DNA from 3 places in the Gordonia sesuvii genome. Region 2 is predicted to be linked to each of the others. Evidence: predicted binding sites of a transcription regulator. Region 2 holds the regulator's gene; each other region holds the start of a gene.
The links. Region 2 encodes LexA, which represses DNA repair genes until DNA is damaged. Its sites were predicted from a motif close to CGAACANNTGTTCG; they were not measured.

Region 1: VZC37_RS00855 (error-prone DNA polymerase) is a predicted target of LexA. The motif match lies at 3,008-3,021, and genes of this name have one in related genera.
Region 3: VZC37_RS19005 (SAV_6107 family HEPN domain-containing protein) is a predicted target of LexA. The motif match lies at 4,114-4,127, and genes of this name have one in related genera.

What each region holds. Positions count from the first base shown of each region.
Region 1 covers NZ_JAZDUF010000001.1:197,517-207,816, forward strand. The annotation lists gene VZC37_RS00855 (error-prone DNA polymerase) at 1-2,994, opposite strand, end outside; gene VZC37_RS00860 (FdhF/YdeP family oxidoreductase) at 3,096-5,486, shown strand; gene VZC37_RS00865 (GNAT family N-acetyltransferase) at 5,500-5,982, opposite strand; gene VZC37_RS00870 (SDR family oxidoreductase) at 6,137-8,065, shown strand; gene VZC37_RS00875 (alanine racemase) at 8,077-9,153, shown strand; gene VZC37_RS00880 (DNA polymerase Y family protein) at 9,160-10,300, opposite strand, start outside.
Region 2 covers NZ_JAZDUF010000002.1:589,121-599,420, forward strand. The annotation lists gene VZC37_RS09415 (DEAD/DEAH box helicase) at 1-561, shown strand, start outside; gene VZC37_RS09420 (aminotransferase family protein) at 598-1,827, opposite strand; gene hrpA (ATP-dependent RNA helicase HrpA) at 1,937-5,845, shown strand; gene nrdR (transcriptional regulator NrdR) at 5,867-6,349, opposite strand; gene VZC37_RS09435 (LysM peptidoglycan-binding domain-containing protein) at 6,453-7,094, opposite strand; gene lexA (transcriptional repressor LexA) at 7,382-8,149, shown strand; gene ptsP (phosphoenolpyruvate--protein phosphotransferase) at 8,165-9,835, opposite strand; gene VZC37_RS09450 (DeoR/GlpR family DNA-binding transcription regulator) at 10,007-10,300, shown strand, end outside.
Region 3 covers NZ_JAZDUF010000006.1:100,591-110,890, reverse strand. The annotation lists gene ftsL (cell division protein FtsL) at 1-814, opposite strand, end outside; gene rsmH (16S rRNA (cytosine(1402)-N(4))-methyltransferase RsmH) at 811-1,821, opposite strand; gene mraZ (division/cell wall cluster transcriptional repressor MraZ) at 2,034-2,474, opposite strand; gene VZC37_RS19010 (SCO2097 family morphological protein) at 2,926-3,333, opposite strand; gene VZC37_RS19005 (SAV_6107 family HEPN domain-containing protein) at 3,496-3,969, opposite strand; gene VZC37_RS19000 (GNAT family N-acetyltransferase) at 4,215-4,886, shown strand; gene VZC37_RS18995 (phytoene desaturase family protein) at 4,883-6,523, shown strand; gene VZC37_RS18990 (LppM family (lipo)protein) at 6,614-7,492, shown strand; gene metF (methylenetetrahydrofolate reductase [NAD(P)H]) at 7,500-8,456, opposite strand; gene VZC37_RS18980 (polyprenyl synthetase family protein) at 8,568-9,713, shown strand; gene VZC37_RS18975 (alpha-(1->6)-mannopyranosyltransferase A) at 9,785-10,300, shown strand, end outside.

The DNA of each region.
Region 1 (10,300 bases), on a different contig from region 2:
GGCCACCGCCAGCAATCCGTCCGCCGGGATCACCCCCATCGCCGCCAACCGAGGCCGCAGGAACTGGGTGGGATACGAGGTCGGGGTGATGCCGGTGGCCCACGCGTCGGTGGCCGCCAGTTCCACATCGGAGAGTCCGGGAAGCGTCGGCGTCGATGCGGCCGACTCGAGAGGTAGCTGCTCGAGGCGCACCGTCGCGGCCGCTCCGGCCTCCCACAACGCCTGTCGGCGACTCACCCCGAAACACGAGAACGCCCCCGCACCCGCGAGGCCTTCGAGTTGACCCACCGACAGGTCCGCGCGCCGGGACACATCGGTGACGTCGCGGAAATCGCCGTCCCGGGTGCGGCATTCGACGATCCGCTCGGCGACGTCGTCGCCGACACCTCGCACCCCGCCGAGGCCCAGTCGGACCTCGAGACCTTCGTTCTCCAGCGTCGCATGCGCCAACGATCTGTTGATGTCGGGCCGATGGACCACCACCCCGTGCCGGCGGGCGTCGGCGACGAGGGATTGCGGAGAGTAGAAACCCATCGGCTGCGCTCGCAGCAGTGCGGCACAGAAGGCCGCCGGGTGGTGCAGTTTGAACCACGACGAATAGAACACCAACGATGCGAAGCTCTGCGAATGACTTTCCGGGAAACCGAAGTTCGCGAACGCCGACATCTTCTCGAAGATCCGGTCGGCCACCTCCCCGGTGATCCCGTGCAACTCCTCCATCCCCTCGTAGAACCGCGCTCGCAGACGTTCCATGCGTTCCGGCGAGCGTTTGGAACCCATCGCGCGCCGTAGCTTGTCGGCCTCGGAGGCATCGAATCCGGCCACGTCGACGGCCAGCTGCATCAGCTGCTCCTGGAACAGCGGCACTCCCAGCGTCCGATCCAGCGCCTTGCGCATCGACGGATGCTCGACACTCGGCTCCTCGATCCCGTTGCGCCGTCGGATGTAGGGATGCACCGACCCGCCCTGGATCGGGCCCGGCCGGATCAGCGCCACCTCGACGACCAGGTCGTAGAAGGTGCGCGGCCGCAGTCGCGGCAGAGTGGCCATCTGTGCACGCGACTCCACCTGGAACACACCGACCGAGTCTGCGCGACAGAGCATCTCGTAGACCTCCGGCTCGGTGAGGTCGAGCGTGGCGAGGTCCACCTCGATCCCCTTGTGCTCGGCGACCAGATCGATCGCATAGTGCAGCGCCGAGAGCATGCCGAGTCCGAGGAGGTCGAATTTGACGAGCCCGATCGCGGCGCAGTCGTCCTTGTCCCATTGCAGGACGCTGCGGTTCTCCATCCTCGCCCACTCGGTCGGACAGACGTCGGCGATGGGCCGGTCGCAGATCACCATGCCACCCGAGTGGATCCCCAGATGCCTCGGCATCCCGAGGATCTCCGCGGCCAGGGCGGTGACGTCGTCGGGCGCCTCGTCGGGTATCCGGCTCCACGCATCCTGCTGACCGGTGGCATATCCGAGTGCCCGCGACATGTCCCGGATCGCGGACTTACCCCGGTAGGTGATCACGTTGGCCACCTGCGCACTGAAATCGCGCCCGTAGCGGCGATAGACGTACTGGATCGCCTCTTCACGCCGGTCGGATTCGATGTCGACGTCGATGTCGGGCGGACCATCTCGCTCGGGTGCGAGGAAGCGTTCGAACAACAGCTTGTTGGCGACCGGGTCGACATTGGTGATGCCGAGGGCGTAGCAGACCGCGGAGTTCGCCGCACTGCCCCGGCCCTGGCACAGGATGTCGTTGGCCTTGCAGAAATCGACGATGTCGGCGACCACCAGGAAGTAGCCGGGGAAGGTGAGCGTCTCGATGATGGCGAGTTCGTGTTCGATCTGCCGATACGCCTGCGGGTGTGCACCCGGCGACCCGTAGCGGCTCAGCGCCCCGGCCATCGTCTTCTCCCGCAGCCAGCTGTTCTCGGTGTGACCGGCGGGCACGTCGAACGGCGGCAACTGCGGTGCGATCAATCCCAGCCGGAACGCACAATCGGCCGCCAGTCCGACGGCGTTGTCGATGGCCTCGGGATGTCCGGACAACAGCCGGGCCATCTCGTCGCCGCTGCGCAGGTGTGCGCCACCGACACCCGGCAGCCATCCGTCGATGGTCTCGATGTCGGTGCGGGCCCGGACCGCGGCGACGGCGGTGGCCAGCCGGCGTCGTCGTGGACCGGCGAAATGCGCGCCGGTGGTCGCGACCGTCGCCAGCCCGAAGTCACCGGCCAGCGCAGCCAGGACGGCATTGCGTTCGTCGTCGACGGGCAGCCCCTGGGCGGTGAGTTCGACGACGACATCGTCGCGCCCGTATCGGTCGACCAACCCGGCGAGCGCATCGGCCGCCGCTGCCGGACCGCCTCGGTCGAGCGCGCGTCGCACCGCGCCCTTGCGGCAACCGGTGAGGATCAGCCAATGTCCGCCCGCACGGTCGGGCAATGCGTCGGCGTCGTAGCGCAACAGACCCTTCTCCCCACCGAGCATGTGCGCGTCGGCGATGGTGCGCGACAGGCGGCGGTACCCCTCACTGTCACGGGCGATGACGAGAAGATGCTCCCCGGGCGGATCGGCGACTCCGGTCCGGGCGGCATCGGGTTCCAGGGAGAGTTCGGCACCGAAGACCGTCGGCAGGTCGAATTCCCTTGCGGCCTCGGCGAATCGGACGATGCCATAGAATCCGTCATGATCGGTCAGTGCCAGCGCCCGCAGATCGAGTCGCTGCGCCTCCTCCACCATCTCCTCGGGCATCGAGGCGCCGTCGAGGAAGCTGTACGCACTGTGGGCATGCAGTTCCGCGTATGCCACCGACGACCGTCCACGATCGACCCCCTCGGCCCGGTAGGAGCCGCGTTTACGGGACCAGGCCGGGCTGTCACCGCCGTCGCCGGTGTTGTCGCCGGGACCGAACATCTCCCCCGGACGCCCCTGTCCGGGTGCCCGCCCGGAGAGCACCCGCTCCATCTCCGACCACGTCGGTGGTCCTTGGTCCCAGCCCACCCCTTCAGAGTATAGAACATGTGTTCGAATCCCAACCTCGGGGCGCGTCATTCCCTAAGCTCGAAGTCACAGCCCAGCATTGAGTGAGGAGGCCTCCCCCCATGGCCACGAACCGATCGGCACACAGCCGTGACACCGGCGACGCCCTCGACTACGACGAGGCAGATCTGCATGTCGGGAAACCGAAACGCAAGGCCGCGGGAGTGCCGGCGGTCGCGGTGTCGATGGCGCGGTCGCTGCGTGAGATGGGGGTCATCCGGACCGGGGAGGCGCTGCTCGAACTCAACAAGGCCGAGGGCTTCGACTGCATGAGCTGCGCGTGGCCCGACCCGGATCCGGGGCATCGCCATCCTGCCGAATTCTGTGAGAACGGTGCGAAAGCCGTGGCCGAGGAGGCCACCCGGTCGCGCGTGACACCGGAGTTCTTCGCCCGCCACTCGATCGAGGATCTCGCGTCACGCACCGACCTCTGGCTCGGCAAGCAGGGGCGCATCACCCATCCGATGATCAAACGTCCCGGCGGCACCCACTACGAGCCGATCGACTGGCAGGAGGCCTACCGGCTCATCGGCGCCCAGCTGAACGAACTCGACCCGGACGAGGCGATCTTCTACACCTCCGGGCGCGCATCCAACGAGGCCGCCTTCACCTACCAGTTGTTCGCGCGCGCCTACGGCACGAACAACCTGCCCGACTGCTCCAACATGTGTCACGAGTCGACCTCGATCGCGCTCGCCGAGTCGATCGGCATCGGCAAGGCGAGCGTCGTCCTCTCCGATGTCCACGAGGCCGACCTGATCGTGCTGCAGGGCCACAATCCCGGCACCAACCACCCGCGGATGCTCACCCACCTCGAGCAGGCGAAGCGCAACGGCGCGAAGATCCTGTCGATCAACCCGCTCAAGGAGGCCGGTCTCCTCCACTTCCAGAATCCGCAGAGCCCGTCCGGTGTCCTGGGCCGTGGCACCGACCTCAGCGACTTCCACCTCCAGATCCGACCCCGCGGTGACCTCGCCCTCATGCAGGCCATCGGTTCGCTGCTCATCGAGTGGGACGCCCTCGACCACGAGTTCATCGAGACCCACACCCACGGCTTCGATGCATGGCGCGATCACCTGCGACAGCTCGACTGGGACGACGTGCTCACCGAGACCGGCCTGACGCGGGCGGAGATCACCGAGGCCGCGCGCATGCTGCGTGACTCCGAGAAAACGGTCTTCTGCTGGGCGATGGGGTTGACCCAGCACCGCAACGCGGTCGCGATCATCAAGGAGTTGTGCAACGTCGCCTTCGCACAGGGCAACATCGGCAAGCCGGGAGCCGGCCTGCTGCCGCTGCGTGGACACTCCAATGTCCAGGGCGACCGCACGATGGGCATCTGGGAGCGTGCGCCGCAGAGTTTCCTCGATTCCCTGCAGCAGGAGTTCGGATTCGACCCGCCTCGCGAGCACGGCCACGACACGGTCGACTCGATCCGCTCCATGCGGGACGACAAGGCGAAGTTCTTCATGGGTCTCGGCGGCAATTTCGTGGATGCCGCGCCGGACTCACGGATCACCGCCGCAGCCATGCGCAAGACCCGCATGTCGGTCCAACTGTCGACCAAGCTCAACCGATCCCACCTGGTGACCGGGGAGACCGCGTTGATCCTGCCGGTCAAGGGCCGCACCGAGAAAGACATCCAGGCCTCCGGACCGCAGTATGTGAGTGTCGAGGATTCGACATGCTCGGTGCACGCCTCCCGCGGGCCGCTCGACCCGGCCAGCCCGCACCTCGAATCGGAGACCGGGATCATCGCCCAGGTCGCCCACGCCACGCTGGGCGACCGGTACGGGATCGACTGGCTCGCGATGCGCGACGACTACGCGGTGATCCGTCGTCACATCGCCGCGGTGGTCCCGGGTTGCGAAGGCTATGAGGTCAATGTCCGCAGGCCGGGCGGATTCATCCTGCCGCATCCGCCCCGCGACGAGCGACGGTTCGACACCGACTCCGGGCGTGCCGAATTCGCGGTGTCTCCGCTGGACGTGATGCAGATCCCGGACAAGCACCTGTTGTTGCAGACGCTGCGCAGTCACGACCAGTTCAACACCACCATCTACGGTCTGAGCGACCGCTACCGCGGCATCGAGGGCGGACGCCGGGTGGTGTTCATGCACCGCGACGACATCGCGGCACTCGGCCACGACAACGGCGACATCGTCGATCTGGTGAGCGTGTGGGAGGACGACGAATTGCGCTACGCCACCGACTTCCGCATCGTCGAGTACGACATCCCGCGCGGCACCGCCGCGGCCTACTACCCGGAGACCAACCCGCTCGTGCCGTTGGACTCGACCGCGCTCGGCAGCAACTGTCCGACGTCGAAATCGATCGTCATCCGCCTGGAGCGGGAAGGCACGATCCGCGCCGAACACCTCGGCGGCCACCAGGAGTCGGTCGGCGAGGACTGGTCACACAAGAGCCAGCCGCAGCCACGCCATCTGTCCTGACGAGGCGCCGCGGTCACACCCCGAACGCGGGCGGATACTCGATGACACCCGACGGAATCGACCGGTCGGGGTCGAGGGCGAGGTACATCAGCGCATCGTCGGGCACCTCGAACGAGGCCGTGATGCCTGCCTCGGATGCACGGCGAAACCCGAAGCGCGGATAGAACTCCGGATGCCCGAGGACGACCACCAGGTTCTCGTCGGCACCCTCGGTCACCCGCGACCGGGCCGCGTCGAGTGCGGCGGCGGTCACCGCTGTCCCGACGCCGGTGTTCTGCAGGTCCCCGACGACCGCACATGGCGCCAACGCGAGGGCCGGCTCCGCACCGACCCGACAGCGTGTCAGCAGCGCGAAGCCGACGACGAGTCCGTCGCCGTCGGTCGCGACGATTGACAGCTCCGGAATCCACGCCCGCACATCGGCGCGCAGAGCGTCGACGAGGTCGGCCTCGTCGGGCTGACCGAACGCGTCGGTGACGACCTGCCGAATCCGCACGATGTCGTCGGGAACCTCCGGTCGACACCGACCGGTCGGGATGTTGCCATTCGTCAATGTAAGTGTCACCCTGTCTACGAACAGACTTCTTACTCGACAGTAAGAATTGCGTCACGCTGGTCCAGCAGCCTCACGAGATCGGATCACCGACATCATGACGACCTATTTCATCACCGGCGGCAGCGGTTTCATCGGGCGTCGGGTCATCGAACGCCTCCTCACCGTCGAAGCCGATGCCCGCATCATCGCACTGGTTCGCGCCGGGTCGCTATCTGCTTTCAGCGAGTTCCTCGCCACCACCGACACCGCGGGGCGGGTCACTCCGCTGGCGGGCGATCTCACCACCCCGGGCCTGGGAATCGAGCCCGGCGACCTACCCGAGATCGACCACGTCATCCACCTCGGCGCTGTCTACGACATGGCCGCCGACGCCGATGTCGCGCACGCCGCCAACGTCGAGGGCACCGCTCATGTCGCGGACCTCGCACTCGCCACCGGCGCCCTGATGCATCACGTGTCCTCGATCGCGGTGGCCGGCGACCACCGCGGCACCTACACGGAGGACGATTTCGACACGGGTCAGGGATTTCCTACGCCCTATCACCGGACGAAGTTCGAGGCAGAGAAGATCGTCCGTGCGCGAGAAGGATTGCGGTGGAGGGTATATCGCCCGTCCGTCGTCGTCGGCGACTCGCGAACCGGAGAGATGGACAAGATCGACGGGCCCTACTACTTCTTCGGACACCTCAAGCAGCTCGGCGTGCTGCCGTCGTCGCTACCGCTGCCCCTTCCCGACCTGGGGAACACCAACATCGTCCCGGTCGACTTCGTGGCCCACGCGATCGTGGCTTTGTGCACCGTGGCCCCGGAGCGCAGCGGCCGCGTCCACCACCTCGCCGACCCTCGCCGCCGGACCATCACCGACATGTACAACGCGATCGCCCCGGGTTTCCGCGGTCCGCGTGGGCGCAATGTCATCCCCAATGCCGTGGTCGCCCCGGCGCTCACGCTGGCTGGCACCGGCGCGTTCCGGGTGGCTCGCGATCTCATCGCGACTCAGCAGGGCATCCCCCCGACCCTTCTCGACACCATCGCGTTGACCGTCGACTTCCGCTCCGACGCCACCATCGCAGAGCTACGGGGACTGGGCATCGGCCTGCCCGATCTCGACGACTACGGGCCGCGCCTGTGGACCTATTGGGCCGAGCATCTCGATCCCGCACGTCATCGTCGCCACGATCCGCGCGGACCGCTCGTCGGCAAGAACATACTCATCACAGGCGGCTCGGCCGGGATCGGAAAGGCGACCGCCCGGATGTGTCTCGCACGAGGGGCGAACGTCATGATCGTGGCGCGGGATGCCGACGGACTCGACGCCGCGCGCGCCGAACTCGACGCGACCGCGACGAAAGACGGTGTGCCACCGGGCCGGGTGTACGCCTACCAGTGCGACATCACCGACGAAGAGTCGGTCAACGGACTGATCAAAACGGTTCTCGCCGAACACGGTCACGTCGACGTCCTGGTGAACAACGCGGGTCGGTCCATCCGTCGGGCCACCCTCAACGCCACCGACCGAATGCACGACTACCAGCGGGTGATGGCGGTCAACTACTTCGGTGCGGTAAGCCTCATCCTCGCGCTGTTGCCACACATGGTGGCGCGCAAGTCCGGCCACATCGTGAACGTGACGTCGATCGCGGTCCAGGCGAAGACCGCCCGATTCGGTGCGTATGCGGCGTCGAAGGCGGCACTCGAGGCGTTCAGCGACATCGTCGGGATCGAGACCCTCTCCGATCATGTCACCGTCACCAATGTGCGGCTGCCGCTGGTCCGCACCCGCATGATCGCGCCGACCGAGGTCTACGAGGATGCCGGCGCGTGGGGTGTCGACAAGGCCGCCTCGCGGGTGCTGCACGGCATCGTCGACCGACCGCGGCGCGTCAACTCGGTTCTCGGTTCGCTGTCCGAGATCGGCCACACCGTTGCTCCCGGCATCACCGCCCGTGTCCTGCATCAGGAATATCTGATGTTCGGGGAATCCGCCGCCGCACTCGGCAAGGACACTAGCTCGGGGCACTAGGATCGGCGCATATGACCGACACCCCCTACCTCCGTGTCGATGTCGAGCGTCTCGACCGCAACGTCGCGGCGGTCGCGGGACGGGCGCGCGAACTCGGCCTCGCCGTGCGACCGCACGCGAAAACCCACAAGTGCGCCGAGATCGCACGACGACAGCTGCGCGCCGGCGCGGTCGGCCTCACCGTGGCCACCATCGGGGAGGCGGAGGCGTTCGCCGATGCCCTGGTGCCGACCGTCCCGGATCTGTTCATCGCGTATCCGCTGTGGCTGACCGATCACAAGGCGGCGCGGCTGCGGGCCCTCGCGAATCGCGCACGGATACGGCTGGCCGTCGACTCCGTGGTCGGCGCACGGCAGATGGCCGACCTGCTCGGCGGCGATGTCGGCGAGATCGAGGTGCTGATCGAGATCGACTCCGGGCAACGCCGCACCGGGATCGCGCCCGACGAGGCGGGCGAACTCGCCCGGCACGCCGACAACGCAGGCCTGCAGGTGATCGGCGTGTTCACCTTCCCCGGCCACGGCTACGGTCCCGGCAACGCCCGTCGCGACGCCGCCGACGACGAGGTACGGGCGTTGACACGGGCAGCAGAACGTTTGCAGGACAACGGTATCGATCCGGCCGTCCGTAGCGGCGGCTCCACCCCGACGATCGGTTTCGCCAGTTCGGGAGTGCTCACCGAGATCCGGCCGGGCGTCTACCCGTTCAACGACGCGCAACAACTGGAACTCGGATCATGCACCGCCGACGACATCGCGCTGACCGCGATCGCCACCGTGGTGCATCGCAGCGGCACCCGGATCGTCACGGACGCGGGGAGCAAGATCCTGGGGGCCGACCGACCGGCCTGGACGTCGGGGTTCGGTCGGCTCCGGCACGCCCTGGACGCCCGCGTCACGTCGTTGTCGGAACATCACGCCGTGATCGAGTTCCCGACGGGTTCACCCGCGGACGCGATACCCGACGTGGGCTCGACCGTGGCGATGGTGCCGAATCATGTGTGCACAGCGGTCAATCTGGTGGACGAACTCGTGGTCTCGGACGGCAGTGTCCGGTGGCCGGTGGTCGCCCGCGGCGCGAACAGTTGAGCGGTCTCACTCATACACTCCCTCCACCACCCAACTCCGCGAGCGATAGCGCAACAGCAGGGCTCGCGAATCGTCGAGCAGCACCTGCGCGCGGGCCGTGATCTCCTCCGCACCGTCGCCACCATTACTGCCACCACCACCGCCGTCACCACCACCGCCCAGACCGAATGGCCACGGCCCGGCCCACCATTGCAGTTCCCAACTCTGCCTGCGTCTCCCGGCGCGCTCCATCGACACCGTGGTGGGCTCGGCGGTGAAACATCCCCGGCCGGTGACCTCCACCGGCGCACCCAGCATGTCCAGTACGTGGATCGGGGTCTCCAGCAGTACCGCGGGCGTCGGTTGGGGTAACCGGCCCGGCCATGGGGCAGCCGGATCCCGTGCCGGTATCCGCTCGTCCCCGAGCGCCACCATCGTGATCTGTTCCGCCGGCCCCCGTCCTCCGCTCGGGATCGGGAGTTGTACCGCGTCTCCGCCGAGAAGTCCCTGCACTCGCACCAGTGAACGGCGAGCCCGCTCATCGATCTCCGGGTCCTCGGGTAAACCGTTGCCGCTCAACGGATATTGCAGGGTACCAGCTTCGACGACCTCGATCGGTTCGAGCCGGAGGACCGCGATCGGCGAGTCGGGTCGGTCGGGCGCCCCGGGTCGTCCACCGGTCAGCCATCCTTCGAGTTGCCACCGGATGCGATCGGCGGTGGCGTCCGGGGTCAGCGGCTGCGCGCACCGCCAGGTCCGCGAATGACGTTGCCCACGCTCGGTGATCGCCTCGACCGTGAGCCGCGTGCAGGCCGCCGACACCGCCGCCAGCCGACCCGCCAGCTCATCTGCCAGCCGGCGGCCGAGAAAGGCCGCGGAATCCACCCGATCGATCGGCGGATCACACTGATGCTCGATGATCAGATCCACCGGCAAGGCCTGCCCCGAGGGCGGTCGCCCCGGCTCGGCATTGGCCAGGCGATGCGCCACCACCGCGTCGGCGTCGAATCGGGTCGCGACATCGCGAATCGACATCTGCGCGAACGCTCCGATCGTCGAGATCCCCAGTCGTCGTAGCAATTCGACCAGTTCGACGCGCGTGGGGGCACTCAGGCTCGGTTCCACGGCGAGATCGCCGATCGGGCGGCCGGACAGATAGGCGGCGTCA
Region 2 (10,300 bases):
CCGCTGTCGTCGTTCGCGCTCGCGGCCTTCGAGATCCTCGATCCGGAATCGTCGTCCTATGCCCTCGACGTCGTCTCCGTCCTCGAATCGACACTCGAGGATCCGCGGCCGTTGTTGTTCGCGCAACGCAAATCGGCCCGCGACGCTGCATTGGCCGAGATGAAGGCCGACGGGGTGGAGTACGAGGAGCGAATGGCCCGGCTCGAGGAGATCAGCTGGCCGCGACCACTGCTCGACGAGATCGAGTTCGCGTTCTCCGTCTACCGCCGCGGCCACCCCTGGGTGAGTTCGTACCCGCCCTCGCCCAAATCGGTGCTACGGGAGATGCTGGAGCGGTCGATGACGTTCACCGAACTCATCTCCGTCTACGGACTCGCCCGCAGCGAGGGCGTGCTGTTGCGGTATCTGTCGGATTGCTACCGCGTACTGCGCCAAGGACTTCCGAACACAGTGCTGACCCCGGAGGTCGCCGAGATCACCGAGCACGTCGGCGCCATGGTCCGCGCGGTGGACTCCAGCCTGGTCGACGAATGGGAACAACTCACCCACGCCGACGTGTGACCCTGCGGTCACGGCGCCCGAACCGTGCGCGGGCGATCAGCTCAGTGCGGCCCGCATCCTCGCGGCCAGCTCACCGACCTCGTCGGTGGTCATGACGAACGCCGGCGATATCTGCAACGCTCCCTGACCGGCGGCGCGCCCGCTCACGCCGTGCTCTCGCATCCGGCCGATCATCGCGGGTGCCTGAGCCGGGTCCGCGAGCTGCACCGCGGTCACCGCACCCAGGCCGGTCCGGACCTCGGCCACCGATTCCAGCTCCGCCAGAGGTCCCAACGCCGTGGCGAGGTCGGATTCCAGCCGTGCGGCCTCGCCCAACAGGCCCTCACGCTCGATGATGTCGAGGTTTGCCATCGCGGCAGCAGCAGCGCCGGCGTGCCCGCCGTAGGTGTACCCGTGTCGCCACCAGACGCCACCGGCGTAGAACGGCTCGGCGATGCGCGGGGCGATGAACACTGCGCCCATCGGGACATACCCGGAGGTCAGACCCTTCGCGGTGGTCATCATGTCCGGCTGCAGATCGAAGCGGGCGGACGCGAACCAGCTGTCGCCGCCGATGCGGCCGAAACCGGTGACCACCTCGTCGGCCACGAACAGGACATCGTGGTCACGGCAGATCTGACGCACCTCGGCGAGGTAGCCCTCCGGCGGGAGGTAGATGCCACCGGCGCCGATGATCGGTTCGCAGAAGAACGCGGCGATGCGATCGGCTCCCAGTCGCTCGATCAGTCCGAGCAGGCTCTTGGCGTTGTCCCACTCCACGGACTCGGCATCGGGCATCAGCTCCCCGTAGCCCTCGCGGTTGCCCGGGATGCCTGCCAGGGCCGTCCCGGCGACATGCATCCCGTGATAGGCCTTGGTGCGTCCGACGATGATGTTCTTGTCCGGCTTGCCGACCTCGTGCCAGTAGCGCCGGGCCAGTTTCGCCGCCGTGTCGACGGAGTCGCTGCCTCCGGAGGTGAAGAAGATCTTGCTGTCGGTGACCGGCGCGATCGTCGCGAGCCGATCCGCGAGCTCGGCGGTGACATCGGCGGTGAGGTCGCCGAAACCCGAGTAGTGCGCAATCCGTCCGAGTTGATCGGCAACGGCCTGCGCCACCTCGGTTCGGCCGTGCCCGATGTTGGTGAACCACAGGCCCGCGGTCGCGTCGAGGTATTCGCGACCCGTGGAGTCCCAGATTCGGGTGCCCTTGCCGCGGGTCACCACGAACGGTCCGTTCGCGGTGACCGATCCCATGTCGGCGAAACCGTGCCAGAGTGAACCTGCCATGCGCCAATGATGCCGGGCGCCACCGACGTCCCGAGAACCAGGTCGCCACTCGCGGCGCGGAAGGATGTGGTCGGGGCCACTGAACACCACCGCATATCCTGGACAGATCATGTCCGCCCCGACCGCCGCCGACCGTCGCGCCCTGCTCGAGACGCTCGACGACCTCACGATCGTCGATGCGCACAGGCTTCGTCGTCGCCTCGACAAACTGGGGCGCCGGCCCGCTCCCGCGGCGTGGGATCGGCTCTGCGTGGACGTGGCCGCGGCCGGCTCGCGGATCGAACGACGCCGGGCCACTGTCCCCGTCCTGGAATTCCCGCCCGAGCTCCCGGTGTCGGACGCGCGGGACGAGATCGCCGCGGCGATCGCCGAGCATCAGGTGGTGGTCATCGCCGGCGAGACGGGCTCGGGAAAGACGACGCAGCTGCCCAAGATCTGCATGCAGATCGGGCGCGGCGTGCGTGGCGCGATCGGCCACACCCAACCGCGACGGATCGCGGCGAGTTCGGTGGCGCGCCGTATCGCCGACGAGACCGGCACCGAGGTGGGCGACGCGATCGGCTTCTCGGTGCGGTTCACCGACCGTGCCGGCGCCGACACCTTGGTCAAGGTCATGACCGACGGCATCCTGCTGCGGGAGATCGGCACCGATCCCCTGCTGCGCCACTACGACACCCTCATCATCGACGAGGCGCACGAACGCAGCCTCAACATCGATTTCATCCTCGGCTATCTCAAACGCCTGCTCCCACGTCGGCCCGATCTCAAGGTGATCATCACCTCCGCGACCATCGAGCCAGATCGCTTCGCCCGCCATTTCGCCGATGCCGTCGGCGGTGCCGAGGTCCCCATCCTCGAGGTCTCCGGCCGCACCTATCCCGTGGAGGTCCGCTATCGCCCGTTCGGCGATGCCCGCGACCCCGACAATGACCACCGCGATCTCGACCAGGCGCAGGCGATCGACACCGCCATCGGTGAACTGTGGTCGTCACATCGCAGCGGCGACATCCTGGTGTTCCTCCCGACCGAGCGCGACATCCGGGAAACCGCAGATGCGCTGCGCCACCGGGCCTCGGCAGGTGCCGAGATCGTGCCGCTGTTCGCCCGCTTGTCGATCGCCGATCAGCAACGGGTGTTCTCACCCTCCTTCGGACGTCGGATCGTGTTGGCCACCAACGTCGCCGAGACGTCGCTGACCGTCCCCGGCATCCGGTACGTGATCGACACCGGAACGGCGCGCATCTCGCGATACTCCACGCGTTCCAAGGTGAACCGGCTTCCGGTCGAACCCATCTCGCAGGCGAGCGCCCGACAGCGCGCCGGCCGGTGTGGCCGTGTCGCCCCGGGTGTCTGCATCCGCCTCTATGCCGAGGACGACTTCGACACCAGGACGGCGTTCACCGACCCGGAGATCCTGCGTACCAACCTCGCTGCGGTCATCCTGCAGATGGCGGCGCTGAAACTCGGCGACGTGTCGCAGTTCCCGTTCGTGCAGCCGCCGGATGCCCGCGCGATCCGGGACGGCATGGCCGTCCTCGCCGAACTCGGCGCGATCCGGGAGACCCGACGCGACGACCACGAACCGGTTCTCACACCCATCGGCCGTCAGATGGCGCGTATCCCGGTGGACCCGAGACTCGCCCGCATGCTCATCGCCGCCCATGACGGCGGCTGTCTCGACCACGTCCTGGTGATCGCTGCCGCATTGTCCATCCCCGATGTGCGCGAACGCCCGTCGGAACATCGTGAAGCCGCCGACGCCGCGCACCGGCGGTTCGCCGTCCCGGGTTCGGAATTCCTGACCTACCTCGAGCTGTGGGATTATCTCGGTGATCGGCGTAAGGAGTTGTCCGGCAACCAGTTCCGCCGCACGTGCGAACGCGAGTTCCTGCATTTCCTGCGCATCCGCGAATGGCAGGAGCTACACCGGCAGCTGTCCCGCATCGTCGGCGACCTGGACTGGACGACAACCGCCACAGAGCGCGACGCCGACGCGATCCACCGCGCCATCCTCGCTGGGCTGCTCGGCAACATCGCTGCCCGGCAGGGTGATTCGCGAGATTTCCTCGGTGCCCGCAACACCAGCCTGGCGATCTTTCCCGGCTCGGCGCTCGCCCGGAAACCTCCGCCGTTCATCATGGCGGCCGAGATCGTCGAGACCTCACGGTTGTTCGCCCACACGGTCGCCGGTGTCGACCCGCTCTGGGCGGAAAAACTGGCCGGCGACCTGGTCCGGCGTAGCCATAGCGAACCGCATTGGTCGGCCAAACGCGGATCGGCGATGGCCTACGAACGGGTGACGCTCTACGGGGTCACGCTGGTCGCGAGGCGACGAGTGCAATTCGGCGCGATCGATCCCGCGATGTCGCGGGAGATGTTCCTGCGTCATGCCCTCGTCGAAGGTGACTGGCGCACGGACCACGCCTTCTTCCACCGCAATCGGGAACTCCTCGAGGCGGCGGCAGATGTGGAACACCGAGCCCGTCGCCGTGATGTCGTGATCAGCGAACAGCAACTGTTCGACTTCTACGACGCCCGCGTCGGCGACGAGGTGGTCTCCGCGCGGCACTTCGACACGTGGTGGAAGAAGGCCCGCCGCGAGAACCCGGAACTTCTCGACCTGCACCCGGAGGACGTCGCGGCCGACGTGGCGGTCGCCGACACCGACTTCCCCGGGGCATGGCAGCAGGGTGACACCCGTCTCGAGCTGCGCTACCGGTTCGAGCCGGGCGCGCCTGACGACGGAGTCACCGTGGTGATCCCACAGCCGCTGCTCGACCATGTGCGGACCTCCGGGTTCGACTGGTCGGTGCCGGGACTGCGTAGCGAACTGGCGACGGAGCTGGTGAAGTCGTTGCCCAAGGCGCTGCGGAAGTCGATGGCACCCGCGCAGCGATTCGCCGACCTCGCCCTGTCCCGGCTCACACCCCGATCGGAGCCTCTGATCACGGGACTGGCCCGGGAGCTCTCTGCCATCACGACGATGACGGTGGCCCCACGCGATTTCGCGCCCGAACGGATCCCGCCGCACCTCACCATGAACTTCGCGGTGGCCGATACGAACGGCGCCGTCCTGGCGAGCGGAAAGTCGCTCGCCGCGTTGAAGAAGCAGTTCGCCGACGACCAGAAACCGGCACCCGTGCGGATATTCACGGAGTGGACGGCCGACGGCATCGGCGAGATCGCCCCTACGGACACCGCCACGGTGGCAGGGCAGACGGTCACGCGCCACACCGGACTGGAGGTTGCACGCAACGGCGACGGCCACCCGATCGGGGTGATCCGCACCGACGTCGCCACCGCCGCCGAGCGCAACCGACGGCACGCCGAGGCGGTGGGGGTACTCCTGGACAACGCACTTCCCGGCTTGTCGCGCAAGATCACCGCAACGCTCGACGCGCCCGGCCGACTCGCGCTGAGCCAGAGCCCGTATCGGCGTCCGGACGACCTGGTCGCCGACTGCACCCGACGCGCGATCCGCGACGTCGCCGCCACCGATCGTCTCGAACGCATCCGGTCCGCCGACGACTTCGATCGTCTCCGCGACGAATTGCGACCTGCGGTGAGCGACGCGGCGCCTGACTACTTCGTGCTCGCCACCGATGCGCTCCGGCGCGTGGCACCCCTGCGGGCACAGATCGATCGACTGAGCGGATCCGTTGCCGCCGATGACGTTGCCGACCAGCTCGAGAACCTCGTCTTCGACGGCTTCGTCGCGGCCACCTCCCGTGATCACCTGGTTCATGTTCCCCGGTATCTGGACGCGGCGATCGAACGTCTCACCGAGCTCCCCGCCGCCGCTGCACGCGACCGGGACGGCCTGGCCGCCGTAGACCGCGTCGTCGCGCACTGGAACCAGCGCGGCGCACAGATTCCGCCCGGACGTCGGGCCGCGCTCGACGAGCACGCCCACTGGCTGGTCGAGGAGTTGCGGGTCGGACTGTTCGCACAGCGCCTCGGCACCGCACGGCCGATCTCGGAGAAACGCGCCATCCGGGCACTGGACGCGTTCAGATGAGCCGCGCCGGCGGTCTCGTGACTATTCGGTCACCGAGGCCCGCGACGTCTTCTGGTGCGTGAGATCGCCTTGTAGATCATCGATCTCACGCTGGAAATCCTCGAGCGAGTCGAACGACCGGTACACCGACGCGAAACGGAGATAGGCGACCTCGTCGAGGTCCCGCAGTGGTCCGAGGATGGCGAGCCCCACCTCGTTGCTGGGGATCTCGGCAGATCCCGATGCCCGGACCGCGTCCTCGACCTGCTGCGCTAGCTGTGCGAGCGCATCCTCGGCGACGTCTCGGCCCTGACAGGCACGTCGGACACCGCGCATCACCTTCTCGCGACTGAACGGCTCGGTGACGCCGTTGCGCTTCACCACCGACAGCACCGCGCTCTCGACCGTCGAGAATCGGCGACCACAGCTCGCGCACGACCGGCGCCGTCGGATCGCCTGCCCCTCGTCGGCGACACGCGAGTCGATGACCTTGGTGTCTTCGTACCTGCAAAACGGGCAGCGCATGTCGTCCTCACGCACATCTCGGGACACACCGGCGCACCGGACACCCGCCGCGCCGTGCCGGTTCCCGGCCGGACCCTGTGCCATCGAGGATACCGTCCGGGTCTCAGCGGTACGCGGGGGCGATCAACGCCTGACCCACACGCAGGCCCGAACCCGGCAGATCGTTGCGCTCGACGATCTGCGCGATGACCGCATCCCGCGGCACACCCGGGGCGACCCGGTCCGCGATCGAACTCAGCGAATCGCCTTGCCGGACATGCACGACCTCGGTACCCACCGGGGCCGGCTCGACCGAGGCCGCGTAGTCGGACCCGACGATCGCAACGACCCACACCACCAGCGCGAGCGCGGCACCGACGAGGACGGAGGCGGCGGTGGCACGTCGGCGCGCGATGACGTTCCGGTCGACCACCGGTGCGTCACAACGGGTACCGGAGACATACGCCCCTGGACGCGCCGACTGACCGACGGGTCGCCGATCGGCCGGACGAACCGGCGCGTGAGCACCGCCACGCGGTGGTCGGGTCACCGGCGCCCCGACCCGGCCCGCACGGTGCGGGTTCCCGACGGACTGCCGACCGGACGGCCGGGCGGACTGAATCAGTTCTGTCGTGCTGATGGTCGGGGTGCTGATCGTCGCGGTGCTCATCGAACGTGTCCTCCTGATCGAGTGCGGATACGGATCGGGCCCCACCGGCTCACCGGGATCGACATCGTGATCGATCACGTGTTCGATGGAACGCATGTTCGAAACCTAACACGCCACTCCGACAAAGTCTCGACACACGTCGAACACATGTTTGAACAAGGTCGAATGTTCGATTACTGTCGGCGACAGGAACAAGACAGCAGCACACAGAAAACAGCGGGACACAGAACGGCAACCGGGTCTCGATCAGCGGGATCGAACAGTGCAATCGAACAGTGGCATCGAACGGGGGCATCGAACGGTGGCATCGAGGAGTTCGCCCCGAAGCGTCCGGAACCGCAGTGCCCGGCACCGCCGGGCACTCGACAGAAAGGACTACGCAGATGACTGACAGGGCCGGTGGAAACAGATCCGGAGGACGGCGCGGCGCCGCCCGCGGGATCGATCGACCCGACACGGCAACCGGAACGTCGGATTCCGACCCGGTTGCCGACCCCGCGGCCGCGGAAGCGAGCCTCACCCCGCGTCAGCGTGGGGTCCTGGAGTACATCCGGGCGTCGGTCCGCGAGCGCGGCTATCCGCCGAGCATCCGCGAGATCGGGGACGCCGTCGGTCTCACGTCGACGTCGTCGGTCGCACACCAGCTGCGCACCCTCGAACGCAAGGGTCTGCTCAAGCGCGATGCCAATCGCCCCCGCGCGGTCAACATCCAGGACGGCGACCAGCACGTCCCGCCGGGCGGCTCGTCTGCTGCGGCCGAGAACGATGATCTGCCCACTCCGACGTTCGTCCCGGTGCTGGGACGGATCGCGGCCGGCGGACCCATCCTCGCCGAAGAGGCCGTCGAAGACGTGTTCCCCCTCCCCCGCGAACTGGTCGGTGAGGGATCGCTGTTCCTGCTACGCGTCGTCGGCGAGTCGATGATCGACGCGGCGATCTGCGACGGGGACTGGGTGGTCGTCCGACAGCAGAGCGTTGCCGACAACGGCGACATCGTCGCCGCGATGATCGACGGCGAGGCGACGGTGAAGACGTTCAAGCGCAAGGACGGTCACGTCTGGCTCATGCCGCACAACGAACTCTTCGAACCCATCCCCGGCGACGATGCCGCGATCCTCGGCAAGGTCGTCACCGTGATGCGCCGCGTCTGAGGTCGCTCCGGGCGGTCAGCTCTCCAGGGCCGCGGTCGCTGCCGCCCGCGCGGCCGCCGGGTCCGATGTGGCCAGCGCCGCGTCGGCGGCGGCCCGGCACTGGTCCGTGGTGGTCTGCGCCAATCGTGCGCCGACTGCCGCCGCCGCTGCGGGCGCCGACGACAGCGACGTCACACCGAGTCCGACGAGGACACAAGCGAGTAGCGGATCGGCGGCCGCCTCGCCGCACACACCGACCGGCTTGTCGACCTCCTGGCCCGCTCGGGCCACCCGCGCGATGAGCGCGAGAACCGCCGGCTGCCACGGGTCGGTCAGCGCCGCGAGTTCCGCCGACATGCGATCCGCCGCCATCGTGTACTGCGTGAGGTCGTTGGTCCCGATCGAGACGAAATCCACTTCCGCGAGAATGGCTTCGGCGAGGATCGCCGCAGCGGGCACCTCCACCATCACCCCGGCGACCAGGCCGCGCTCCCGGACGGGCGCGGCGAACTCGGCGGCCTCCGCGGCGGAGGCGATCATCGGCGCCATGACCCACGGAATGGGCTCGCGGCCCTGCGCGGCCGCGGCGATCGCATCCAGCTGGGCCGTCCGGATGTCCGGATGCTCACCGGCGATCCGATTACCGCGGACGCCGAGCGCCGGGTTGGCCTCATCGAGTTGCGTGACGAACTTCAGCGGTTTGTCGGAGCCGGCGTCGAGCGTGCGGATGACGACCTTCTGCCCGGGAAACGCCTCGAGAACCTCACGGTAGAGACCGGTCTGCTCCTCCACCGACGGCGCATCCGAGCGATCCAGGAAGGCCAGCTCTGTCCGGAACAGACCGACGCCCTCGACCGGATACTTCATCGCCGTGCGCGCCGACGTTCCGTCGGCGACATTGGCGAGCACGCTGACATGCCGTCCGTCCGCGGTCTGCCCGGGCCCGGACCAACTCGCGACGAGTGCCGCCATCCGCCGACTCTCCTCGACCTGCGCGGTCGCCTCGGCGGCATCCGGCTCGACCTCGAGGGTCCCGGCCGTCCCGTCCACGAGCACGGGGGTTCCGGCAGGGACATCGGCCAGGCCCGACACCGCCACCACACAAGGGATGCCGAGCTGGCGGGCGATGATCGCCGTGTGACTGGTGGGCCCGCCCAGCCGGGTGACGAGCGCGGTGATCTTTGCCGGGTCCAGTCCCGCGGTGTCGGCCGGCGCGAGGTCGTCGGCGAGCAGGACCGACGGCTCGTCGGGTTCGGGGACGCCGGGCTCGGGGACGCCCAGCAGTTCGGCGACGACCCGGTCGCGGACGTCGTTGAGATCGGTGACCCGCTCGGCCATCAGACCTCCGAGCTTGGTGAACATCGCCGCGAACTGCTCGGTGGCCAGTACCGCGGCCGCCGGTGCCGTGCTCCCCTTGGCGATCAGGCCTGATGCCGCACCCACCCAGCCACGGTCCTCGGCCAGACCGGCAGTCGCCGACAGGACTTCGGCCGCAGCGCCGGATGCATGAGATGCCCGCTCCCGCAGGCGTGCGGCCACGGTCGCCGCGGCGTCGGTGAACCGTTTGGTTTCCACTTCGCGTTCTTCGTCGGGGACCGGTGCCGCCGTGGCCGGGTCGTACACGGGTCGTTCACCGGGCCACACGGTCGGCGCATAGGCATGTCCTGCGACTACAGGCGTTCCGCTCAGTACGTGTGTGTGCTCCACCGAAATCCTCACTGTGGTCGACGGGCGTGACCCATCAATTATGCGTCTCAGCCGCCCAGAGTCACCGTTGTGATTCAAGTTACAAGAAACGCTTGACTTGTCAACATAAACAGGCGTAAACACAGATACATCAACACCACAAACGCAGGAAAACCAACAGGTGAGGTTCACGTGTACGCCGAGGAACGACAGCAGGCCATCGCCGATCGCGTCCGCGTGGACGGCCGCGCCTCGGTCGCCGAGTTGGCTGCGCTGTTCGACGTCACCAGTGAGACCGTCCGGCGTGATCTCGCCGCCCTGGAGCGCGCCGGACATGTGCAGAGAGTCCACGGCGGCGCCGTCCGGCCTGGCGCCACACCGGTCACCGTCGAGCAGGGCATCGACGAACGGCAGAGGTCACACACCGACCAGAAACTGGCGATCGGACGCGCCGCGATCCGGTTTCTCCCCGACGCCGGTGGTTCG
Region 3 (10,300 bases), on a different contig from region 2:
GCGTCGGACGGGTCGACCCGGGGGCCGGATTCGCCTGTCCCTGTCCCCCGTTCGCCTGCGCCGGGCCGGGTGCGGCGTCGGGTGTCTGCGCATCGTCCGGTTCGGTGGTCTCGGCCGCCCCGCCGGTGTCGGTCGCCCGGCCGGAATCGTCTGCACCGTCGGAATCGTCGGAATCGGTTGCGGTGCCGGGCAACCCCTGAGAGTCGTCGACCTTCTCCGGGTCGATGGTCTCGACCGGATCCGGCTGTGTCGGCGGGTTGATCGATCGCAGCGCCCTGCCCTGTGCGGGTTCCGGTTCGCCGATGATCCTCGGCTTACCCGGGCCGTCCACGACCATCCGCGCCGGGTTCTGCGCCGGGATCATGCCGAGCTGAGAAGCCTTGTCCGACAATTCGGGTGCGGAGTTCCCAGACTCGTAGGTCCGCTTGAGCGAGTCGCGGCGATCCACGAGGGCCTGGTTCTCCTGTCGTTCCACGCCCAGCTTGTAGGAATCGGCAGCGGCTTTGGTCGAGAGCCACAGACTGAGTCCGAGACCCACCACCAGCAACGCGATTACCGGGACCACGAACGGGACGCCGGTGATCCGGGCACGAAGCGGGACAGACGGCCGCGGGCGGGTCGTCGATCGCGCCTCGGTGCGTTCGGCCACCCGGTTCACCCGTGCCTCGCGCTCGCGACGCTTCTCCCGTCGCGCGATGGCCCGTTGCGCCGCACGCGATCTGGTGGTCCGCGCCTTCGTCCCATCGGTCGAACGCTCACGCCCACTGGTGTCCGGTTGTTCGTCGTCGACGGCGATGTCGTGCGTGAGGGTCATGAGCGGTCCTTTTCCTCGACACGTTCGATCACACGGACCCGGACCGGGGCCGAGCGCGGGTTGCGGGCACGTTCGTCGTCGTCGGCGCGCTCGGCGCCCCGGGTGACGAGCCGGAAGTCCGGTGCCGAGCCGGGCAACTCCACCGGCAGGCCCTTCGGCGACGTCGAGGTGGTCCGGGCGACGAACTCCCGCTTCACGATCCGGTCCTCGAGCGATTGGTAGCTCATGACCGCAACGCGTCCCCCGACCCGCAGCACCGACAGCGCAGCGGGCAGGGCACGCGACAGCGCGTCCAGTTCGTGATTGACCTCGATCCGCAGGGCCTGGAACGTCCGCTTGGCGGGGTGTCCACCGGTGCGGCGGGTGGCCGCCGGGATCGTCGCGTAGAGCAGTTCGACCAGGCGCGCGCTGTCGCGGAACGGCTCGCGCTCACGTTCGCGCACGATCGCCGACGCGATGCGGCCGGCGAAACGCTCCTCACCGTATTCCGACAGGATGCGTGCCAGATCGCCGTGCGAGTAGGTGTTGAGAATGTCTGCGGCCGTGGTGGTGTCGCCCGCGTTCATCCGCATGTCGAGGGGCGCGTCGACGGCGTAGGCGAATCCGCGGTCGGGCCGGTCGAGCTGCATCGATGACACGCCGAGGTCGAACAGCGCACCGTCGATCAGATCGATGCCGAGATCGGCGAGGACAGCCGGGATCTCGTCGAAACGTGCCTGGCGCAGAATCAATCGATCACCGTGTCCGGCGAGCCGATTGCCGGCGATGTCGAGTGCGGAACGATCCCGGTCGATCCCGATGACCCGGACGCGGGGGTTGGCGGCCAGCAGCAGTTCGGTGTGGCCTCCGGCCCCCAGTGTCGCGTCGACGACGACCGGGTCGGCACCGCCGAGGGCCGGGGTGAGGAGTTCGATCATCCGATCGGCCAGGACGGGGAGATGGCCGTGTTCGCCGGAGCGGTCGGCCTGGCCGCCGTGGCCCTTCGGCTCGTCCTCGCGTGCGTCCACCGACCCTCTCCTCGGACTGTGCGGTTCGACGTGAATACAGGTAGGGCCGGCACGCCTCGGTTCGGCACCGAGCGCACCGGCGTGTCCGATGGGGCGGGGTCTCGACCCGATCACGCACCTGGCGTTGGGGAAGTACGCCAGGGTCGCACCGGGCCGAGGCCTCGACCCACCCGATTCGCTGTTCACTTGTCCGACTGCCCCATCGAGCTTGCTCAGAGCAAGGCGTCCAATGCGGCAGAGCCTGCGGCCGAGAAGTCCTCCTCGTGGGCGCTCTGGTAGTCGCGCCATGCCTGCGCGTCCCAGATCTCGAGGTGGTCGAACCCACCGATCACCACACAGTCCTTCGACAGGCCCGCATAGCTTCGATGCTCGGATGACAGGGTGATCCGGCCCTGCCCGTCGGGTCGCTGCTCATCGGTACTCGCGAAGAAGTACCGCTGGAACGCCCGCGCCTCGGGGTTGTTGCGCGACGCCGCCATCGTCTGCTCGGCGATCGCGTCGAACTCCTCGGCTCGATACACCGACAGGCTGCGGTCCTGGCCTCGTGTGACCATCACCCCTCCTGCCAATGCATCGCGAAACTTGGCGGGCAACGTCAGTCGCCCTTTGTCGTCGAGCCTGGGCGTGTAGGTGCCGACAAATCGCACGGACATGTCGCCACCTCCTGCCCCACCGAGTTCGACGTCCGGTCCGTCTCACCCAGTGCTGCCACAGTACCCCACTTTCCACCACTTTCCACCCCCAACACACCACTCGCGCCCCACACCAAAGCGAATGACCAGTTCAACGGCATGTTTTACGAAGGGGTGGACACGACGCGCCCGGCGTGTGGCCCGACCTCCCGGTGGGATCGATGAGGTCAAATGGTGTCAACGATGCTGGTGAGGCGACGGACTGACCACCTCTAGAGCACGGTGGGGCGAAGTGGGGAGACCAGGTGGGGCGCTGTGGGGAATCCGGGTGGGGCGCTGTGGGGAGACCGGGTGGGGAGTCCGGCGCGGGCCGCAGCGGGGACGCCGGACGGGCCCGAGAACGACGAAGGCCGCACACCGATGAGGTGTGCGGCCTGACGCCGAGATCGCGAACCGACAGGTCGAGCTGGAGCTACTCCTGCTCGAACCGGCGGTTGAAGCGATCTTCCATGCGTTCGGAGAACTTGCGTTTCTGCCCGCCGGCCTTCGCCTTCTTGGTTGCCGTCGTTCCGGACCCCTGGTCGCCACCCGAGGATCGGCCTTCGCCGCCCCAGAGAGCCATCAGACCCGCCCCGAACATGATCAGGAAGCCGATGAGGCTGATGATCGGGAACCCACCGACACGAACTTCGACGACGAGTCCGCCCACGAGCAGAACCAGGCCGATGACGAAGACCGCCACCGCCTGCAGACGACGCCGACCACTGGACGACCTTCCGAGGCGGCGACGCTTGACGCTCGACGCGAACTTCGGGTCTTCGGCATACAGAGCGCTTTCAATCTGTTCGAGCATGCGCTGCTCGTGCTCCGAGAGAGGCACCGACCCTCCTTATCCCAACTCCAACCGACCCCGCCGCGATCCGTCCTGGTACCGCGGTCGTCGTCGACGCCCATAGAGCCGCTTGTACGGCTTCAAACCTCATGATACGAGCAGAATCTTCCGGCGACCACCATTACCTCTGGTTGCGTCGGATCCACAGGTTCACGCAGACCGATCCGGGGCGACGTCCGAGTCGACCGACTTGCCCTGTTCGTAGGCGATGAGGACCTCTTCGACATCGTCGAGCAGGCCGATCACCCGCGAACGGGTCTGCGCGACGACGCGGTCGTCGACCATGCGCACCAGGCCGGACTCGATGTCGAGGCGGAGGTGGGACAGGGCCGCGAAGAAGTCGGCATACTCGGCGAGGGCCGGAATCACGATGGGCAGGCGGTTCCATGCGCTGCGCGAATGCCTCCGTCGCGCGGGCCGCGTCGAGGGCTCGTGGATCTCGAGGACCGCGCCCGCGGCCCGGAGGGCGGTGAGATAGTACTGGCGAAATCGTTCGGCCGAATCCGTCACACCGTCGGCGTTGTCGAACAGGATCTGGGCGCGATCGAACAGGTCGCGGCTGCGCCGGACGACGATCGGGTCGACGTCCGCCGTCGACCGGGGCGAACGGATCGAGCTCGGCATCGTCACCTCCCTGGTTCGTCGCCGGTGTGTCTGGTACTGCCTTGTTACAACGCCGGCCCGACAGCAAACGCTTCCCTCGTTCGCCGCCGGAGCCGACGCCGCGTGTCGTCGGGCGATCAGAACAGCTTGCGGATGCTGATTCATCGAACACCCGTTCGACATATTCAATATAGCTAGCGGGTAGGACACGTTCAAGACGGCCGCCGACCCGGATGCCGAGAGTTCGACGAGAGGACAGACGTTCGTTGACGATCCGCCTCGTTGATCTGACCGGCCAGGATGCCCACGTGTGGCTCGACCCGGCGCTGGACATCTATGTGACCGCGATGAACTATCCGCGCGGGACGGAGATCCATCGCGCGGCCCTCTGGCGCGACCACATCACCCGGCCCGGCTGGCGCGCCGTGGGTGCCGTCGCGACCACGGCCCCCACCGGGATCCGGTCGTCCGAGGTCGCCCGCCGCCGCCTCGGACGTCCCGTCGCCGACCCACACGACGAGATCCTCGTCGGCATCGCCTACGGCTACCGCGGCGCTCCGGACCAGTGGTGGAACCAGCAGCTGCGCGTCGGACTACGCCATGCCGGCCACAGCACCGACGTCGTCGACGAAATCACCCGCGACTACTTCGAGCTCACCGAGATCCACGTCCATCCCACCGCACAGGGCCAGGGAATCGGCCAGTGGCTGCTCGGTCGCCTCCTGGAGAACCGACCTGAGAGCACGGTGTTGCTGTCGACGCCGGAGATCCCCGCGGAGGACAACCGGGCCTGGTCGCTCTACCGGCGCCTGGGATTCACCGACGTGCTCCGCAACTTCACCTTCACCGGCGACCCGCGCCCGTTCGCCTTTCTCGGCAGGTCGCTGCCCCTGTTCCCGCGCGGAAACCTGCCCGACGACGCGCACCGTCCCCGATGACCGGCCTACGCCGCCTCCGACGGACGCCCGAATCGTCCGGCGGTCATCCGCTGCTCGACGCCGTCGTGGTCGGCGCCGGTCACAACGGATTGGTGGCGGCGGCATACCTCGCGCAGGCAGGCAGATCGGTGGTCGTGCTCGAACGGGACGTGATTCCCGGCGGCGCGGTCTCGACGGTCGAGCGGTTCCCCGGCTATCGGGTCGATCGCGGTTCCTCGGCGCATCTGATGATCCGGCATTCTCCCATCCCGGATGAACTGGATCTGGCCGGCCACGGTCTGCGCTATGTCGACTGCGATCCGTGGGCGTTCGCACCGGGCACCGCATCGTCACCGCCCATCGTCTTCCGAACCGACCTCGACGCGACGTGCGCGTCCATCGCGCAGTCGGTCGGCACCGCCGATGCCGATGCCTACCGGCGATTCGTCGAGGTGTGGCGGCCGCGGGCTCAGGCGGTGATGCGGTCGTTCTATTCCGCCGCCGGACCGGGACGGTTCGCGACCGCGTTCGCCGGACTCGGGGCCACGGCCACCACCGCCCGGTCCGGGCCGGTCGGGCGGCGCACCGGCAGCATGCTCTCGCTCACCCAGGAACTGATGTCCTCTGGTGACGCCCTGCTGGACCGATGGTTCACCGCCGAGCCGCTCAAGGCCGCGCTGGCCTGGTTCGGTGCGCAGTCCGGGCCGCCCATGAACGCACCCGGGACCGCACCGATGATCGGTTTCGCCGCGCTCCAGCACGACATCCCGCCCGGCCGGGCCATCGGCGGCAGCGGCGCCCTCACCGAGGCCCTGCTGCGCCGGATCGCCACGGACGGCGGCGAGGTGGCCACCGGCCGGCCCGCCGCGGCCATCTCGCGCTGCCGCGACCACTGGCGGGTCGACACCGCGGACGGGGACGGCCGGTGCGCCAGAACGGTCGTCGCCGCCTGCCATGTGCTGAGCACCCTGGATCTACTCGCCGCCGGAGGTTACGACCGCGAGGTCGTCGATCGGTGGCGATCACAGATCATCGTCGGGGACGGGATCGGGATGGCCGTTCGCCTGGGCACCGACGCGCTCCCCGACTACCCGGACCTCCCCACCGACCTCCCGCCCCACGGGGTGGGATCGGCACTGGGACTGCTGGTCACCGACCGCGCGCATCTGCGACGGGCGCAGGTCGCGGCGGGCGTCGGCACCCTGCCCGAGCGTCCCGCCGTGGTCGCCATGGCCTATTCGGCCGTCGACCCGACCATCGCCCCTCCGGGTGAGCACCTGATCAACCTCTGGGCGCAGTGGCATCCCCGGCATCTCGCCGACGGCACGCCATGGCAGCAGGCCGCACCGCAGGCCGCGGCAGCCGTGGTCGCCGAACTCGACCGCCACGCACCCGGGATCGTCGACCACATCCGACACACCCACATCCAGTCCCCGGAGGATCTCGAGCAGGAACTCGGCCTCATCGGCGGCAACATCATGCACGTCGAGATGAGCATCGACCAGATGTTCTTCTGGCGTCCGCATCCCGACCTGTCCGGCCACCGGGTCCCCGGCGCCGACGGCGTGTTCCTGGCCGGGGCGTCGACGCACCCCGGCGGAGGGGTGACCGGCGCCAGCGGGCGCATCGCCGCGCACCTGGCCCTGCACCGCCGCTGATCCCAGCCCGCGCTGATCGGCGAACCACCGCGACGATGTGGCCGGGTGCGTCGACCACGTGGCGAGGCGGTCGTCTGGCACGATGACACCGTGCGTTCGTCTCCCCGTTGGCCAGCGATCCTGCTGCTGTTGTCGCTTGTGGTCGCCACTCCCGCGCTCAGTGGCTGTCTCGAGCGTTCGACCACGGTCGGCGACCGGTTCTCCGGCACCGTCATCGTGGCGACCTCCCCGGACAACCCGCGCGGCGTGCCGCAGCTCGATGTACCGGAGTCGATGGCATCGCGGGTGACGATGTCGGAGTACTCCACGGTGCCCGATCCGGAGGAGGACGAACCCGAGGACGAATCCTCCGCCGAGGACGGTCAGGAGCCCGAACCGCCCTATCTGGGCACCCGCGCGGTCTTCACCGACCTGACCAGTGGGCAGTTCGGACAGCTCGGCGACATCGTCGCGGCGGCCTATGGCGACGCGGCGATGAGCATGGATCTCAGCGCGCAGCGCAGCGGTGACGTCGTCCGTTTCCGCGGCAACGCTGATCTCACCAACCTCACCGCCGGGCGCGACCTGGTGGAGCTGACCATCGTGTTCGGCGGTCCGGTCACCGCGACCAACGGCGAGCAGGTAGGCGAACGGACCGTCCGGTGGTCCCCGCAGGCCGGCGAACCCGCGGACTTCAGCGCGGACTCCACCTATCCCGACCCGGCGACGGCGGCCGTCAGCAGCTGGTCGTGGTTCCTCGCGTTGATCTGCCTGGTCGTCGTGCTGCTGGTGGCGCGGCTGGCGTTCGCGAACCGCGATCGCAGCCCCCGCCCCGGTCGCCCGCGCCGTCCGCAGGCTCGGACGGGCGACAAGGGCGGAGCGACACGCAAGAACCCGACAGCGCAGAACCCGACGGGGCAGAACCGCACAGGGGACACCTCGTCGCGGGCCACCGCAGGCGAACCGGCGGACTCCCGAACGCGTCCCTGACGTCAGGTCAGTGCGAGGCGGCGGGCATCGCCGATCGGGCGTCGACGCCGAGACGCTCGAGTACCTCACTTGTCGCCTTCGCGAAATTGAGGCTGCAGAAGTGCAGGCACGGGACGCCCTCGGCGATCAGCCGTTGAGCCATCTCCGTGGCGAAATCGATGCCGACGGCCCGCACCGCCTCCCGGTTCTCCTCCGCCCCGTCGCCGGCGGCAGCAGCGAACCGTTCCTGCACGTCGTCCGGGATCACCGAACCCGACAGCTCGGTCATGCGCCGCACGGTCGCCAGCGAGGTGATCGGCATGATCCCCGGGATCAGCGGCTTGGCCCCCTGTTCGGGGTCGGCGCGGTGGACGCGGTCACGCAGCCGCAGGAAGTCGTCGACGTCGAAGAACATCTGGGTGATCGAGTACTCGGCTCCGGCGCGGAGTTTGCCGACCAGTGTCCGGGTGTCGTGATCGAGGTCGATCGCCCGGTGATGGCCCTCCGGGAACGAGGCGACGCCCACGTGGAAGTCGCCCAGGTCGGCGATGAGTCGCACCAACTCCTCGGCGTACTCGACCCCCTCGGGATGTTTGGTCCATTCGCCGAGCGGGTCGCCGGGCGGGTCGCCGCGCAAGGCCAGGATGTTGGTGATGCCCTTGTCGGCGTAGGCGCCCACGAGGGCACGCAATTCGTCGACGCTGTGGTTCACGGCCGTGAGGTGTGCCACCGGCAGCAGCGTGGTCTGTGTGGCCAGATCGCCTGCGATACGCACGGTACGGTCGCGGGTGGTGCCGCCCGCACCGTAGGTCAGCGACACGAACGCCGGTCCGAGTCGCTCGAAGGTCCGAACCGCGCGCCACAGCCGCGCCTCTGCCTCCGCGTCCCGAGGCGGGAAGAACTCCACCGAGAACGGGACCGGACCGCGATGAGGTACCGAGAGTCGATCGACGATCGACGGTGCTGGGATGGCGGTTGAGGTCATCTGGTTAGTGTACGGATCGGCCCTCGAGCATCGGTCGGGCCGGTCGTCCGGCGGCGGGCCGTCGACACACCTCGGTCCCGCACTAGTGCCCCGCGACACTAGCCTGTCAGGGTGACCTCCGCACTCCCGATCCCGTCCGGGCTCGACGACGTCCCCGCGGCCGTCGAATCCACCCTCGGAGAATTCTTCGACCGCGCGGTGCCGGTCGCGGCCCGGATCGATCGGCGGGTCGGGACAGCCGGTGAGGTTCTCCGCGAGTTCGTCCTGTCCGGCGGCAAACGGGTCCGGCCGGTCTTCGCCTACGCCGGCTGGTTGGCCGGGCGGTCGTCCGCGGACTCGGTTGTCTCCCCGGACGACCCACATGCCCCCGATGACTCCGACGCCCTACGTGTCGCCGCCGCCCTCGAGCTCGTCCAGGCGTGCGCCCTGATCCACGACGACATCATCGACCGCTCCGACACCCGCCGCGGACGGGCGACCGTCCACCGCGAGTTCGAGCGTCGCCACCGCACCGACGGGTGGACCGGCGACGCCGCCCATCACGGTGAGGCCGCCGCGATCCTGATGGGCGATCTGGCGCTGTCGTGGGCCGACGACATGGTGCACGGCCACCACCCCGACGCCCCGTCCGCCCAGACACCACGGGCCCTGCCGGCTTCCGTCGGACGGGTCTGGTCGTCGATGCGCACCGAGGTGCTCGCGGGCCAATACCTCGACATCGTCAACGAGGCCGCCGGCGACGAGTCGATGGACTCCGCATATCGCGTGATGGAGTTCAAGACGGCCGCCTACACCGTTGCGCGCCCGCTCGAACTCGGCGCCACGCTGGCCGGCGCGCCGGACGCACTCATCGCCGACCTGCGTTCGGTCGGACACGATCTCGGTATCGCGTTCCAGATGCGCGACGACCTGTTGGGGGTGTTCGGTGATCCGGCCCAGACCGGCAAGCCGTCCGGCGACGACCTCGCCGCCGGCAAGCGCACCGCCCTGCTGGCCGTGGGCATCTCGAACGCCACCCGGCGAGACCCGGCTCTCGCCGCGACGTTGCGTGACCACCTCGGACGTCCCCTCTCCGACGACGAGATCAGTACGGCCCGCGGCATTCTCGTCGATGTCGGCGCCGTCGACGAGATCGAGCGTCAGATATCGTCGCTCCTGACCGCCGCACTCGACACCCTCGCCACCGCATCCCTGTCCGATGTGGTCCGGGCCGAACTCGTCGCATTCGCCGGCCGGATCGCGCACCGCACGACGTGACCGGGATGACCACACCCACCACACCGTCGGCCCATCCCGGCGCTCCGCCACAGCAGTCGCGGTGGCGCCGCATGCGTGCCACACCCGCCTCGGGCGATCTACTCCTCGGTGTCATCGGGGCCGTTGCCGTCTGCATCGGCAGCTTCGGCATCGGTGACATCGCCCGCAACAACACCGTCGCGCAGGATCTGGGCCTGTCGATGATCACCTACGGGCACGGGAAGACCTTGTTCGGCACGGTGTTCTGGTTCGGGGTCGCGGCCATGGTGATCGCCTGGGTTCGGCTCGGGCGCGGGATCGCCGACGGCACCGCGGTCCCGTCGGTGCGTGCCCTACGCGTCGGGGTGCTGGCGTGGGCCGCGCCGTTGCTGATCGCCGTCCCCGTCTACAGCCGGGATGTGTACGCCTACCTCGCCCAGGGCGCGGTGTTCCGTGAGGGATTCAACCCGTATGCCGACGGCCCCGCCCACTACCCCGGGCCGCTGCTGGACAGCATGGCCCAGGTCTGGGCCACAACGACCGCACCTTACGGCCCCTTCTTCGTCGGGGTGACGCGTGTCGTCACCGAGATCACCGGCGATCACGTG